DNA from 2 places in the Pseudomonas sp. GNP014 genome. Region 2 is predicted to be linked to the other one. Evidence: predicted binding sites of a transcription regulator. Region 2 holds the regulator's gene; the other holds the start of a gene.

Region 1 (7,202 bases), 2.0 Mb from region 2:
GACTACTTCCCGGCGATCCGCCAGCTCGCCGGTCTGCCGGTCAGCCAGCGACGCGGACAGAAACTGCCGAGCTACCAGCGCCTCGAACAGCGTCAGTACGATCTGGTGCTGCTCGATCCGCCGGCGTGGGCCAAGAGTGCGTTCGGCACCGTCGACCTGCTGCGCGACTATCAGAGCCTGCTCAAGCCGGCCCTGTTGACCACCGCCGACAACGGCGTGCTGATCTGCTGCAACAACCTGGCGAAAGTCAGCATGGCCGACTGGCGCGAGCAAGTGCTGCGCTGTGCCGAGAAAGCCGGACGCCCGGTACGCGAATGGAGCGTCATGACCCCCGGCGCCGACTTCCCGTCAATGGACCAGCAACCGCCGCTGAAAACCCTGATCCTGCAGTTGTAACCCTTCCCTGCGGTTAACAACTGTCCAATGAGGGAGCAGGCTCGCTCCCTTCATGGGATTTAATCCTACAGAACAATCTGAACAATCCTGCACCCTCGGATGTACTTCGGAACCGGAATCGCGTGCCATACTCCAAGGCACTCCGATTCAGACAGATGAAGCCGCACATGCCCAAAGGATTGATTCGCGCGATTGGCGCCTTGTTGACCGCTCTGGCCCTCTACAGCTTGCTGGGGTTTCTGATTTTGCCGGGCATCGCCCTGCGCGTGGCCAACCAGCAACTGGCCCACTACGCCACGCTGCCTGCGCATATCCAGCGCATCGAACTCAATCCGTTCAGCCTCGAAGTGACAGTGTGGGGCCTGGTCATCGGTGAGCCGGGCAAGGAACAGGTTGGTTTCGAGCGGCTCTACGCCAACCTGCAACTCGACAGCCTGTGGACCAAAGCGCTGCACCTGGCCGACATCGAACTGGACAAACCCAAGACCGAAATCCTCTTCGCCAAAGACGGTCAGCTGAACCTGCTGGGCCTGTTCAAACTCCCCGCCAGCGAACCGACCCCGGCCGACCCGAACGCCAAGCCGTTCCCGCTGCGCATCGACCGCATCCAGCTGGCCGGCGGCAATGTGCATTTCGAGGACGCCCGGCCGAGCGAGCCGATCGAGTTCCTCTACGACAAGCTCGACTTCGAACTGAAGAACCTCAGCACCCTGCCCGAAGACAATGCCGACATGACGCTCGTAGCGGTCGGCCCGGCGGGTGGGCAGATCGACTGGAAGGGCAACTTCAGCCTGATCCCGTTCACCTCCGAAGGGACACTGAAAATCACCGACGGCAAGATGAAAGCCTTCTGGCCCTACGTGCGTGACGCCGTACCGCTGGTGCTCGAAGACGGTGTGCTCAGCCTCAGCACCACGTACAAACTCAATCTGTCGAAAGAAACCGAACTGCTGCTGAACGACGTAACAGTGAGCATTGCGCCGTTCGCGATCAAGGCACCGGACGGACGCCCGCTGGCAAGACTTGAACGCCTCGATGTCAGCGAAACCTCGATCGACCTGGCCAGACAGCAAGTGGTGGTCGGCAAAATCCGCAGCAACAAACTGGAAACCTGGGCCGCGCTCGAAGCCGACGGTCAACTGGACTGGCAGAAACTGTTCGCCAGCCAACCCTCCAGGCCAGCTGCCAAAGCGGCAGCGGAACCTGCCAATACCCCGGCAGCCGCCGACTCGCCGAAAGCAACGCCGGCACCGAGCAAGCCCTGGCAAGTGCTGCTCAAAGACGTGCAATTGCGTAACTACACGGTCCACCTCGCCGACCGTTCAGCAAAGCCGGCGGTGGCCCTGGATGTCACGCCGCTGAATGTCGATCTGCAGGATTTCGACAGCCTCAACGGTTCGCCCTTCAAGCTCAAACTCGACAGCGGCCTGGGCAAACAAGGCAAGATCACGGCCGACGGCACCGTAAATCTCGCCCCGGTCACCGCGCAGCTCAATGTCAAAACCCAGGACATCGACCTGCGCGTCGCCCAATCCTACATCAACCCATTCATTCGCCTCGAACTGCGCAGCGGCATGCTCGGCAGTGATCTGAAGGTCAACCTCAAGAGCACCGAGCCGCTGGCCCTCAGCGTGACCGGACGTGCGCAGATAGATCAGTTGCACACCCTCGACACTCTGAAAACCCGCGACTTCCTCAAGTGGCAACAAGTGGTGGTCGAAGGCCTGAACTATCAACACGGCGACAGCCTGTCGATCGACAAGGTCAACCTGTTCCAGCCCTATGCGCGGTTCATGATCAACGACGATCGCACGACCAACATCGACGACCTGCTGATCCCGCAGCCCGCCGACAGCGGGACGAAAGGCACCGCTGCCAAACCGGCCGGCAACGCCAAACCGCTGGGCATTCACATCGGCGGCATCGCCATCAATGACGGTTCAGCCAACTTCGCCGACTTCAGCCTGACGCCGAATTTCGCCACCGCGATTCAACAGCTCAATGGCCAGATCGGCACCATCGACAGTCGCCAGGCCAAACCGGCCAGCGTCGACATCAAAGGCAAGGTCGACCGCTATGCACCGGTCACCATCAAAGGGGCGGTCAACCCGTTCGACCCGATGGCCAGCCTCGACATCGCCACCAGCTTCAAACGGGTCGAGCTGACCACCCTGACGCCCTACTCCGGCAAGTTCGCCGGCTACCGCATCCGCAAGGGCCGGCTCAACCTCGACCTGCATTACCTGATCACCAAGGGCCAGCTCAAGGCCGAGAACAAAGTGGTGGTCGAACAGCTACAACTGGGTGAAAAAGTCGACAGTCCGGATGCCGTGAGCCTGCCGTTGAAACTGGCGATCGCCTTGCTCAAGGACGTCGATGGCAAGATTTCCATCGAACTGCCGGTGACCGGCGACCTGAACAATCCACAGTTCAGCGTGATGCCGATTGTCTGGCAGACCTTGCGCAACCTGATTGTCAAAGCCGCTGCGGCGCCGTTCAAGATGATTGGCGGGCTGATCAGCGGTGGCAGTTCCGAAGACCTCGGCACCGTGTCCTTCGCGCCGGGCTCCAGTGAACTGAGCAAGGATGCCGAAGCTGCACTGGACAAGTTGGCCAAGGCGCTCAAGGAACGCCCGGCCCTGCGCCTGGAAATCGAAGGCACCGCCGCCAAAAGCAGCGACGGCCCGCTGCTTGCCGAGCAACGGCTGGAACGCGAATACCAGTACAACTACTACAAGATGCTCCAGCGCCGCGGCGACAAGGTGCCGGCTCAGGCGTCGCTCCTGCAAGTACCGGACGGCGAGAAAGGTCCGTTGCTCGAAGGCATCTACCGCACGCGTCTGAAAACCCAGCCGCCTGCCGAATGGAAGGATTTGGGCAAGGAAGAACGCACGGCGAAGATGCGTGCAGGCTTGATCACGTTCTGGGGCGCAAGTGATGTACTGCTGCGTCAACTGGGCCAGGACCGCGCCAGCAGTATCAAGGATTACCTCGTCGACAAAGGCCAACTGGCGGACGACCGCGTTTACTTCATCGACGCCAACCTGGGCGAAGCCGAAAGCGATGGCCGGGTCGTGACGCAAATGCACCTGGATGCCGAATGATGAACATCAAGTGGCTACCCGCTTTGCTACTGACGTTCGCTGTGGGCCATGCCTCGGCGTCCGACACTTTGCGCTGCGGCAGCCAGCTGGTCAGCCTCGGCGACCGCGCCAGCGAAGTGCTGCAGAAGTGTGGCGAGCCGATCAGCCGCGATGCCCTCGGCTACAAGCGCAGCGCCAATCGCCGCGAAGAGTTTCAGGTCGAGGAATGGACCTACGGCCCGAGCAACGGCATGTACCAGTACCTGCGCTTTGAAGGCAATCGCCTGCGGCAGATCAACAGCAAGCGCGGTAACTGAGCCGCACCGATTGCCCTTGCGGGAGTGAGCCTGCTCACGCCTACAGCTGTTTTGTGGTGCTCCTGAAATAGAACAGGCCCCGACACAAGTGCCGGGGCCCGCAATGGCCACATCCGTGTGACCGTTCGCATGAACTCTAAAGTTGCGGCAGACGTATTACTCGGCCCGTCTGTCGCGCCTTCTCCCGGTCCAGGCGAGAAGTCATGCCTTACTCGGCTTTCAGGCCGTCAGCGGAAACCGCTTTGACGCCTTTGATTTTCTTGGCGATCGCAACAGCAACGTCTTTCTGCGATTCAGTGACAGCAGTAGTCGACGACAGCGATACAACGCCTTTGTTGGTTTCTACTTTGATGTCAGTACCTGGAATGCCTTTTTCGGTGACCAGGTCAGCTTTGACTTTGGTAGTGATCCAAGTGTCAGAAGTAGCTTCTTTAGCCTGGGTGACTTCACCGGCAGCCAGAGTCATTGGAGCCTGGGTAGCCTGAGTGGATTGTGCGAATGCACCGGAAGCCATGGTCAGGGTCAGCGCGGTAGCAGCAGCGGCAGTGATAGCGAACTTCTTCATACGAGTAACTCCTGTTTTTCTGGAAAGTCTGCTGGTTGTCTTGTCAGCAGGGTTACCAAGGTAGTTGCGAACGCTGTGCCAACTTTTGTAAATGATAAAAAACCATATAAATCAATAAGTTGCTGATTCTACGATTTTCCGGATTCATGCAATTTGCATGACTCACCGATAAATCGCATGCAAGTTGCGGTTTTCTGAAAAGTTCCTAAGGCGCTGAAATTATTGAAACTTTTGAGAAGTGCTGCACCAAGAAAAATGCCCCGCTTTGCGGGGCATTTGGCAGTCCATCGACAACTCAGGTACCGCTGGCAGTACAGCCTTTTGGCGAATAGTCCGGTGCAACGGTCGTACCGCAAGACCATACGCCCGCACCGGTGCCGGAGGAGCGAGTGAGTGTGATGGTTTTATCCAGCACAGGGCCTGGCGCGTTTTTGATCGTGCAGACGATTGTCCCCGCACCAGTGGACGCGGTGCCCGACGCAGTGACGGCGCAATTGGAGGTCGTAACGGTCGCGGCACCCGCAACGAGTGTCAGTGTAGGGTCAGTCCCCTGATTGATGGTGTCCTCGAAAGGCACCTTCAGCGCACTGATTTCCGCCAGCCCCGCCGTCACCTTCGACCGCGCCTGATACTTGGTGTACTGCGGCAAGGCGATGGTCGCCAGAATCCCGATGATCGCTACCACGATCAGCAACTCGATCAGAGTGAAACCTTGTTGTTTTTTCATAGACACGCTCCATGCATGAGTCGAATTCTCATGATCTGCAAGGGACGGAGCATAGGCCATGCCAATGCCTGCAAAGCCCCGTTCATTCGACGCGAAGCGCCTGCAACGCCATTTCCTACAGCCTGCAACCGCACTATCTGACACTTTTTGTCACCTGCGCCGGCCGTGTTTGGCGCTGTCACTTGACTAGGCTATAAGTCATGAACGGCAAGCGTGCGGAATCCCCATGAATGACATCGCTCTGAGCGGTCTGGCCAAGCAACTGGTGCAGGCGCAACTGTTGACGGAAACAAGCGCCCAGCAAGCCTGGCAACAGGCCCAGCGCAATCGCCTGTCGCTGGTCAGTTATCTGGTACAGAACAAACTGGTGAAAAGCTCACAGGTGGCCGAGATCGCTTCCGAGCATTTCGGCATGGCGTTCCTCGACCTCAATTGCCTCGACAAGGAAACCCAGCCCAAAGGGCTGGTCAGCGAAAAACTGGTACGCCAGCACCACGCCCTGCCGCTGTGGCGGCGTGGCAACAAACTGTTCGTGGGCATTTCCGACCCGAGCAATCATCAAGCGATCAACGATATCCAGTTCAGCACCGGGTTGAGCACCGAAGCGATTCTGGTCGAGGACGACAAGCTCACCGATGCCATCGAAAAATTCTTCGATACCCATGCCAGTGGCCTGGAAGACATGGCCGATGTCGATCTCGACGGCCTCGATGTCGAGTCCATCGACGACAGCAAGCAGGACGCCATCGGCGGGCTCGACGCCGACGATGCGCCAGTGGTGCGCTTCGTTCACAAGATGTTGCTCGATGCGATCAAGAGCGGCTCTTCCGACCTGCACTTCGAGCCCTACGAAAAGAACTACCGGGTGCGGGTGCGCACCGACGGCATTCTGCGCGAGGTGGCCAAGCCACCGATTCAACTGGCCGGGCGCATCGCCGCACGCCTGAAAGTCATGGCCAGTCTCGACATCTCGGAGCGGCGCAAACCTCAGGACGGGCGGATCAAGATGCGCCTGTCGAAGAGCAAGTCGATTGATTTCCGGGTCAACACCCTGCCGACCCTGTGGGGCGAAAAAGTGGTGATCCGGATCCTCGATCCGTCCAGCGCGCAGATCGGCATAGATGCTCTGGGTTACGAGCCAGCGCAGAAAGACCTGTACATGGCGGCGCTCAAGCAACCACAGGGCATGATCCTGGTAACAGGCCCGACCGGCTCAGGGAAAACCGTGTCGCTGTACACCGGTCTGAATATTCTCAATACCGTCGACATCAATATTTCCACCGCTGAAGACCCGGTGGAGATCAACATGGAAGGTATCAACCAGGTCAACGTCAATCCCAGACAAGGCCTGGATTTTGCCCAGGCCCTGCGCTCGTTTCTGCGTCAGGACCCGGACGTGATCATGGTCGGTGAGATCCGCGACCTGGAAACCGCCGAGATCGCCATCAAGGCAGCGCAGACCGGTCACCTGGTGCTCTCGACCCTGCACACCAACAGCGCTGCAGAAACCCTGACGCGCCTGCACAACATGGGCATTCCCGGTTTCAACATCGCCACCTCGGTCAGCCTGATCATTGCCCAGCGCCTGGCGCGCAAATTGTGCAGTCATTGCAAGAAGCCGATCGAGATCCCCCGCGAAACCCTGATCAAGGAAGGGTTCCCACCGGAACAGATCGGCAGTTTCACGATCTATGAGCCGGTCGGTTGCGATCACTGCAACGGCGGTTACAAGGGACGCGTGGGGATTTATGAAGTGGTGAAAAACACCCCCGAGCTGCAACGGCTGATCATGGCCGAAGGCAATTCGCTGGAAATCGACACCCAGATGCGCCGCGACGGCTTCGACAACCTGCGCACGTCGGGCCTGCGCAAGGCCATGCAAGGCATCACCAGCCTTGAAGAAATCAACCGGGTCACCAAGGACTGAACATGGCGGTCAAGGCAGCAAAAATCAGCGTCTACGCCTGGGAAGGCACGGACCGTAAAGGCACCAAGGTCACCGGTGAACTGAGCGGGCAAAACCCGGCACTGATCAAGGCGCAATTGCGCAAGCAAGGCATCAACCCCGGCAAGGTACGCAAGAAGTCCGCCTCGCTGTTGAGCTTCGGCAAACG
Region 2 (7,202 bases):
CAGGAGCTGCCGCAAGTGCAACGCGGCACTCTGCTCAAGGACGCGCTGATGGAAATGACCCGCAAGGGTCTGGGCATGACCGTCATTCTTGAAACCGACGGCAAACTCGCCGGGATCTTCACGGACGGTGACCTGCGTCGCACCCTGGATCGCAGCATCGACATCCGCAGCGCCACCATCGACCAGGTCATGACCGCGCACGGCAAGACGGCCCGCCCCGAGATGCTGGCTGCCGAAGCCCTGAAAATCATGGAAGACCACCGAATCAACGCACTGGTCGTTGTTGATGAAGAGGATCGCCCGGTGGGCGCCTTCAACCTCTCCGATCTGCTGCGCGCAGGAGTGATGTAATGAGTAACGATCTGCTGCAACGCGGCAAAGCGATCAAACTGGCGGTTTTCGACGTCGACGGCGTACTCACCGACGGTCGCCTGTACTTCCTTGAAGACGGCAGCGAATTCAAGACCTTCAACACCCTCGACGGCCAAGGCATCAAAATGCTGATGAACGCCGGCGTGCAGACCGCTATCATCAGCGGTCGCAAGACCCCGGTGGTCGAGCGTCGGGCGAAAAACCTGGGGATTCCCCACCTGTTTCAGGGCCGCGAAGACAAACTGGTCGTTCTCGACGGCCTGCTTGAAGAACTGGGCCTAAGCTATGAGCAGGTGGCCTACCTCGGTGACGACCTGCCTGACCTGCCGGTGATTCGCCGCGTCGGCCTCGGCATGGCCGTGGCGAATGCCGCCGACTTCGTGCGTGAACACGCTCATGGCGTGACCCGGGCACGTGGTGGCGAAGGTGCCGCCCGCGAATTCTGCGAATTGATCCTGCGCGCCCAGGGCCGCCTCGATGCGGCCAACGCCGCGTACCTGTGAGCCAAACCATGTTTAGCAAAAAATTTCGCAATTTCCTGCTGTTCGGCTGCATAGCGGCGCTATTTGCAGCGGTCGGTTACTGGAACATCAGCCCGGGGCGCTTCCTCGACAAGCCTGCGGTCACGTCCATCGAGAACCCGATCGACTGGTATGCGACCAACACGCATACCCTGCAGTACCTGCCGGACGGCAAGGTGCAGTACGAAATGACTTCCGACAAGGCCGAGCACGTCAAGGCCACCGACATCACCCTGGTCACCAAGCCCGACCTGAACATGTACCGCGGCACGGAATTTCCGTGGCACGTGACCAGCGAGCGCGGCGAAGTGAATTCGGGCGGTACTCAGGTCGAATTGATCGATTCTGTGCGCATCAAGCGCACCGATGAGAAGAACCGCGATCTGCTGGTCACCTCCACGCGCATGACAGTGTTCCCACAGGACCAATATGCGCAGACCGAGCAACCCGTTAGAATCGACGGCGCTGGCGGTGTATCGACTGGCGTAGGCATGAAAGCGTATCTGAAGGAAAGCAGGATACACCTGCTATCGAACGTAAGAGGACAGTATGAGGCTCGTTAAAACCCTCCCTATTTTGCTCAGTCTGGGCGCAGCACTGGGAAGCGTGAGCGCCTGGGCTCTGCCGAACGATCAGCAGCAACCAATCCGCATCCAGGCCGACGACGCCCAACTGGACGACAAGAACGGCATCGCCACCTATAAAGGTGACGTGATCATCACCCAGGGTTCGATGAAGGTGACCGGCAACACCGTGACCATCACTCGCACCCCGAGCGGTGATATCGACGTGGTGACCTCGGTGGGCAACCTCGCCTACTTCGAACAACTGCAGACCGCTGGCGACACCAAGCCGGTTCAGGGCTGGGGTGTGACGATCCAGTACCATGCCGCGCAGAATCGCGTCGTACTGATCGACAAGGCCAAGGTTGTCGACAAGGACAACAACACCACCCAGGGCGAGAAAATCGTCTACGACACCGTGAAGAAACTCGCCAGCGCCGGTCGCGCGACCGGCAGCAAGGTCACCGAATCGCGTCCGCGTATCGACATGGTGATCCAGCCGAAGAAGAAAACCGACGAGAAAACCCAGTAATGGCAACTCTGAAAGCTCAGCACCTGGCCAAGGCCTATAAAAGCCGCCAGGTCGTGCGTGACGTCAGCCTGTCGATCGACAGCGGCCAGATCGTCGGCCTGCTCGGCCCTAACGGCGCCGGCAAGACGACGTGCTTCTACATGATCGTCGGCCTGGTGCAGGCCGATCAGGGCCGCGTACTGATCGACGATCTGGACGTCAGCCACCAGCCGATGCACGGTCGTGCCAAGGCCGGTATCGGCTATCTGCCGCAAGAAGCGTCGATCTTCCGCAAACTGTCGGTGGCCGACAACATCATGGCCATCCTCGAGACCCGCCCGGAACTCGACAAGGCAGGCCGTCGCAAGGAGCTGGAAAGCCTGCTGCAGGAATTCCACATCAGCCACATCCGCGACAACCTCGGCATGAGCCTGTCCGGTGGTGAACGCCGCCGGGTGGAAATCGCCCGCGCCCTGGCGACTGCACCGAAGTTCATCCTGCTCGACGAACCGTTCGCCGGTGTCGACCCGATCTCGGTCGGCGACATCAAGCAGATCATCCACCATCTCAAGGCCAAGGGCATCGGCGTACTGATCACCGACCACAACGTCCGCGAGACGCTGGACATCTGCGAAACCGCTTACATCGTCAACGACGGCCAGTTGATTGCCGAAGGCGACGCAGAAACCATTCTGGCCAACGATCTGGTCAAAGAAGTGTATCTGGGTCACGAGTTCCGCCTGTAAGCGCGACGTCCCGGTGGTTCGCGAGGGCGCTGTATCGTTGAAGCAGTTTTTTATACGTTTTAATTGTTACAGCGCTCTAGGCAAACACTTCAGTTTCAGGCATATAATTTGCTTAAGTTTGGCGCTTCGGCGCCCTGTAGTGGATGGCGCATAGCGCCGGCGAATAAGGTGTTAAGCCCCTGCCATGAAACCATCGCTAGTCTTGAGAATGGGCCAGCAGCTGACGATGACACCGCAGCTGCAACAGGCCATCCGCCTGCTCCAATTGTCGACCCTGGATCTGCAACAGGAAATCCAGGAGGCCCTGGAATCCAATCCGATGCTCGAACGCCAGGAAGAAGGCGACGACTTCGACAACTCCGACCCGCTGGCCGACAACGCCGAACACAAGCCCAATACCGAAATCCAGGAACCTTCCTACCAGGAATCCGCCCCGACGGTGGACAACCTCGAGGAGGGCGAATGGAACGAGCGCATCCCCAACGAGCTGCCGGTCGACACCGCGTGGGAAGACGTCTACCAGACCAGCGCCAGCAGCCTGCCCAGCAGCGATGATGACGAGTGGGATTTCACCACCCGCACTTCTGCCGGCGAGAGCCTGCAAAGCCACCTGTTGTGGCAACTCAATCTTGCCCCGATGTCCGACACCGATCGCCTGATCGCCGTGACGCTGATCGACTGCATCAACAACCAGGGCTACCTGGACGAGACCCTTGAAGAGATTCTCGAGGCATTCGACCCGGAACTGGATATCGAACTGGACGAAATCGAAGCCGTCCTGCACCGCATCCAGCAATTCGAGCCGGCCGGTATCGGTGCGCGCAACCTCGGTGAATGCCTGCTGCTGCAACTGCGCCAGTTGCCCGCCAAGACGCCGTGGCTCGCGGAAGCCAAACGCCTGGTCACCGATTACATCGACCTGCTCGGCAGCCGGGATTACAGCCAGTTGATGCGCCGCATGAAGCTCAAGGAAGACGAGCTGCGCCAGGTCATCGAACTGGTGCAAAGCCTCAATCCGCGTCCCGGTTCACAGATCGAATCGACCGAAGCCGAATACGTGGTACCGGACGTCATCGTGCGCAAGGACAACGAGCGCTGGCTGGTCGAACTGAACCAGGAATCAGTGCCACGCCTGCGGGTCAACGCGCAGTACGCCGGTTTCGTCCGTCGCGCCGACACCAGTGCCGACAACACCTTCATGCGCAATCAGTTGCAGGAAGCCCGCTGGTTCATCAAGAGCCTGCAGAGCCGCAACGAGACCCTGATGAAAGTTGCCACGCAGATCGTCGAGCATCAGCGCGGCTTTCTGGAGTACGGCGACGAGGCCATGAAACCGCTGGTCCTGCATGACATCGCTGAAGCGGTAGGCATGCACGAATCGACGATTTCCCGGGTGACCACGCAGAAATTCATGCATACCCCGCGCGGTATTTATGAACTGAAATACTTTTTCTCCAGCCACGTCAGCACCTCCGAAGGCGGCGAATGCTCGTCCACGGCGATCCGCGCGATCATCAAAAAACTGGTTGCCGCGGAAAATCAGAAAAAGCCGTTGAGTGACAGCAAGATCGCTGGTTTACTGGAGGCACAAGGCATTCAGGTGGCTCGCCGCACCGTCGCCAAGTACCGCGAATCCCTCGGGATCGCGCCTTCGAGCGAACGCAAGCGGTTGATGTAAGCCACGTTACAGCGTTCCAGTGGCAGGCTATCCAGCCTGCCGCTTTATGCACTGGCAACGAAGGAGAAGCTGTATGCAAGTCAACATCAGTGGACACCAACTGGAAGTGACCGAACCTCTGCGCGATTACATCAATGAGAAACTTCAACGATTAGAGCGCCATTTCGACAAGATCACCAACGTGCAAGTCACGATGTGCGTCGAAAAGCTGAAGCAGAAAATCGAAGCCACCTTGCATATTCCCGGCAGCGAAGTGGTCGCCAACGCAGAAGATACTGATATGTATGCTGCGATCGACTCACTCACCGACAAGCTGGATCGCCAACTCAAAAAGCATAAGGAAAAGACCCAGAGCCTGCTCCAGGGCGCTACCGGTCGATAACCCCCCTACTCCATGATCCGACTTGAAAGTATCCTGACCCCCGGCCGTTCCCTCGTGAACGTGCCGGGCGGCAGTAAAAAGAAAGCCCTCGAACAGATTGCCAACCTGATCGCCCGTGAAGTGCCTGATCTGGAGATGCAAGATGTCTTCGAGGCGTTGATTGCCCGTGAAAAACTCGGTTCCACCGGTTTTGGTAACGGCATCGCCATTCCTCATTGCCGCCTCAAGGGTTGCGAAGCGCCAATCAGCGCATTGATGCACCTTGATGCACCCATCGATTTCGATGCCATCGACGGCGCTCCGGTTGACCTGCTGTTCGTCCTGCTGGTGCCGGAAGCTGCCACCGATGCTCACCTGGAATTACTGCGCCAGATCGCCAGCATGCTCGATCGCAAGGAAGTTCGTGAAAAACTGCGCAGCGCATCGAGTAACGAAGCCTTGTATCAGGTCGTCCTGAGCGAGCAGAACGGTCACTAATCATGCGCTTGATCATTGTCAGCGGCCGCTCCGGCTCGGGTAAAAGCACCGCCCTGGATGTCCTTGAGGACAACGGCTATTACTGCATCGATAACCTGCCGGCCGGCCTGCTGCCGGAACTGGCCGAACGCGCGCTGATTCATACCGAGCTGGCGCAACCGCTGGTGGCCGTGTCGATTGATGCGCGCAACCTGCCCAGCCATCTGTCGCGCTTTCCGGAGCTGCTTGAAGAAGTCCGCAGCCGCCACATCCAGTGCGATGTGTTGTACCTGGATGCCGACGAAGAAACCCTGCTCAAGCGTTTTTCGGAAACCCGTCGCCGCCACCCTTTGAGCACGGCCAATCGTTCGTTGGCCGAAGCGATCAGTGATGAAACCGCTCTCCTCGGCCCGATTGCCGATCTGGCCGACCTGAAAATCAACACCACCAACCTCAACCTCTACCAGTTGCGCGACACCATCAAGTTGCGCCTGCTGAACCAGCCGGAGCCGGGAACGGCCTTTCTGGTCGAGTCATTTGGCTTCAAGCGCGGGATGCCGGTGGATGCGGACCTGGTGTTCGACGTCCGCTGCCTGCCCAATCCTTACTGGAAACCGGAGCTGCGCGCGCAGTCCGGGCTGGACGCACCCGTGGCCGAGTACCTGGCGGCGCAACCGGAAGTCGAGGAGATGTTTCAGGACATTTTCAGCTATCTGCACAAGTGGCTGCCGCGCTTCGCCGCGAGTAACCGCGCCTACGTCACCATTGCCATTGGCTGCACCGGCGGGCATCACCGCTCCGTCTACCTGACCGAACGCCTGGGTCAGGCCCTGCAGAAAACCCTGAAGAACGTCCAGGTTCGCCACCGCGACCTCACTTAAAGGATTCACACCGCGATGCCTGCTCTGGAAATCGAAATCATCAATAAACTGGGCTTGCATGCCCGCGCGTCCGCCAAGTTCGTTGGCGTGGCCGGCCAATATCCCGATTGCACGATCAGAGTGGGTCGCACACCGGAGACCACGGTCGATGGCAAAAGCATCATGGCGATGATGATGCTGGCTGCCGGCAAGGGCACCAAAATCTATCTGAGTACCGAAGGCCATCAGGAACAGGAAGCGCTGGATGCGCTGGTGGCGTTGATCAATAACTACTTCGACGAAGGTGGTTGAAAGCCACAAACAGGCTATCGCAGCCCTCAGCGCACAAATCCCCCTGTAGGTGCTGCCGAGGCTGCGATCTTTTGATCTCTTCAACCCAACGCCGTATCCATCACCATCATCAAACAGAAGCCGATCAACAAGCCAAGACTGGCCAGCTTGTCATGGCCATTGCGTCGCGACTCCGGGATTACTTCGTGAGTCACCACCAGCAACATCGCCCCCGCCGCCAGTGCCAGCCCCAATGGCAATAACAACTCCGCCAGGCTGACCAGCCACGCACAGAGCAGTGCAAACACCGGCTCGACCAGACCTGACGCCGCGCCGATCAAAAACGCTTTGCCCCGTGACATTCCTGCCCCCGCCAGTACCAGCGCAATCACCAGACCTTCCGGCACATCCTGCAGGGCAATGCCCATCGCCAGGCTGTCGGCATCGGGCATGCCGCCGCCGGCGGAAACGCCGACCGCCATGCCTTCCGGGATGTTATGGGCAATGATGGCGAACACGAACAGCCAGATCCGTGGCGCAATCACTGGATGCTCGACAGTGCCAACGAGCATTTCCGGTGAAGCTCCCGAGACCTTGCGATCGACCAGAAACAGGCCGAACGCCCCGAGCATGATGCCGAAGCAGATCAGCCCGCTCGCAGCCCACGGGGTCAAGCCAAGACCTTCTGCAGCGGCGATACCTGGCACGATCAGCGAAAACGCCGTCGCCGCCAGCATCACCCCGGCACCGAAGCCGAGCAAGGTATCGCCAAGCGCCTGCGGCATGTTGCGAATCACCAGCACCGGCACCGCGCCGAGCGCG

The links. The regulator sigma-54, encoded in region 2, starts transcription at its own class of promoters, with help from an activator protein. The targets are predictions, from matches to a motif close to ANTGGCATNNANNTTGCTNT.
Region 1: ACXX9E_RS01060 (pilin) is a predicted target of sigma-54. The motif match lies at 5,135-5,154, and genes of this name have one in related genera.

What each region holds. Positions count from the first base shown of each region.
Region 1 is NZ_JBTGUS010000001.1:221,563-228,764, forward strand. Features, by position in the region: gene ACXX9E_RS01040 (class I SAM-dependent rRNA methyltransferase) at 1-396, shown strand, start outside; gene ACXX9E_RS01045 (DUF748 domain-containing protein) at 552-3,500, shown strand; gene ACXX9E_RS01050 (DUF2845 domain-containing protein) at 3,500-3,796, shown strand; gene ACXX9E_RS01055 (BON domain-containing protein) at 4,005-4,361, opposite strand; gene ACXX9E_RS01060 (pilin) at 4,657-5,088, opposite strand; gene pilB (type IV-A pilus assembly ATPase PilB) at 5,315-7,015, shown strand; gene ACXX9E_RS01070 (type II secretion system F family protein) at 7,018-7,202, shown strand, end outside.
Region 2 is NZ_JBTGUS010000001.1:2,257,914-2,265,115, reverse strand. Features, by position in the region: gene ACXX9E_RS10040 (KpsF/GutQ family sugar-phosphate isomerase) at 1-351, shown strand, start outside; gene ACXX9E_RS10035 (KdsC family phosphatase) at 351-875, shown strand; gene lptC (LPS export ABC transporter periplasmic protein LptC) at 884-1,456, shown strand; gene lptA (lipopolysaccharide transport periplasmic protein LptA) at 1,443-1,988, shown strand; gene lptB (LPS export ABC transporter ATP-binding protein) at 1,988-2,713, shown strand; gene ACXX9E_RS10015 (RNA polymerase factor sigma-54) at 2,898-4,391, shown strand; gene hpf (ribosome hibernation-promoting factor, HPF/YfiA family) at 4,465-4,773, shown strand; gene ptsN (PTS IIA-like nitrogen regulatory protein PtsN) at 4,786-5,250, shown strand; gene rapZ (RNase adapter RapZ) at 5,253-6,110, shown strand; gene ACXX9E_RS09995 (HPr family phosphocarrier protein) at 6,126-6,401, shown strand; gene ACXX9E_RS09990 (ZIP family metal transporter) at 6,482-7,202, opposite strand, start outside.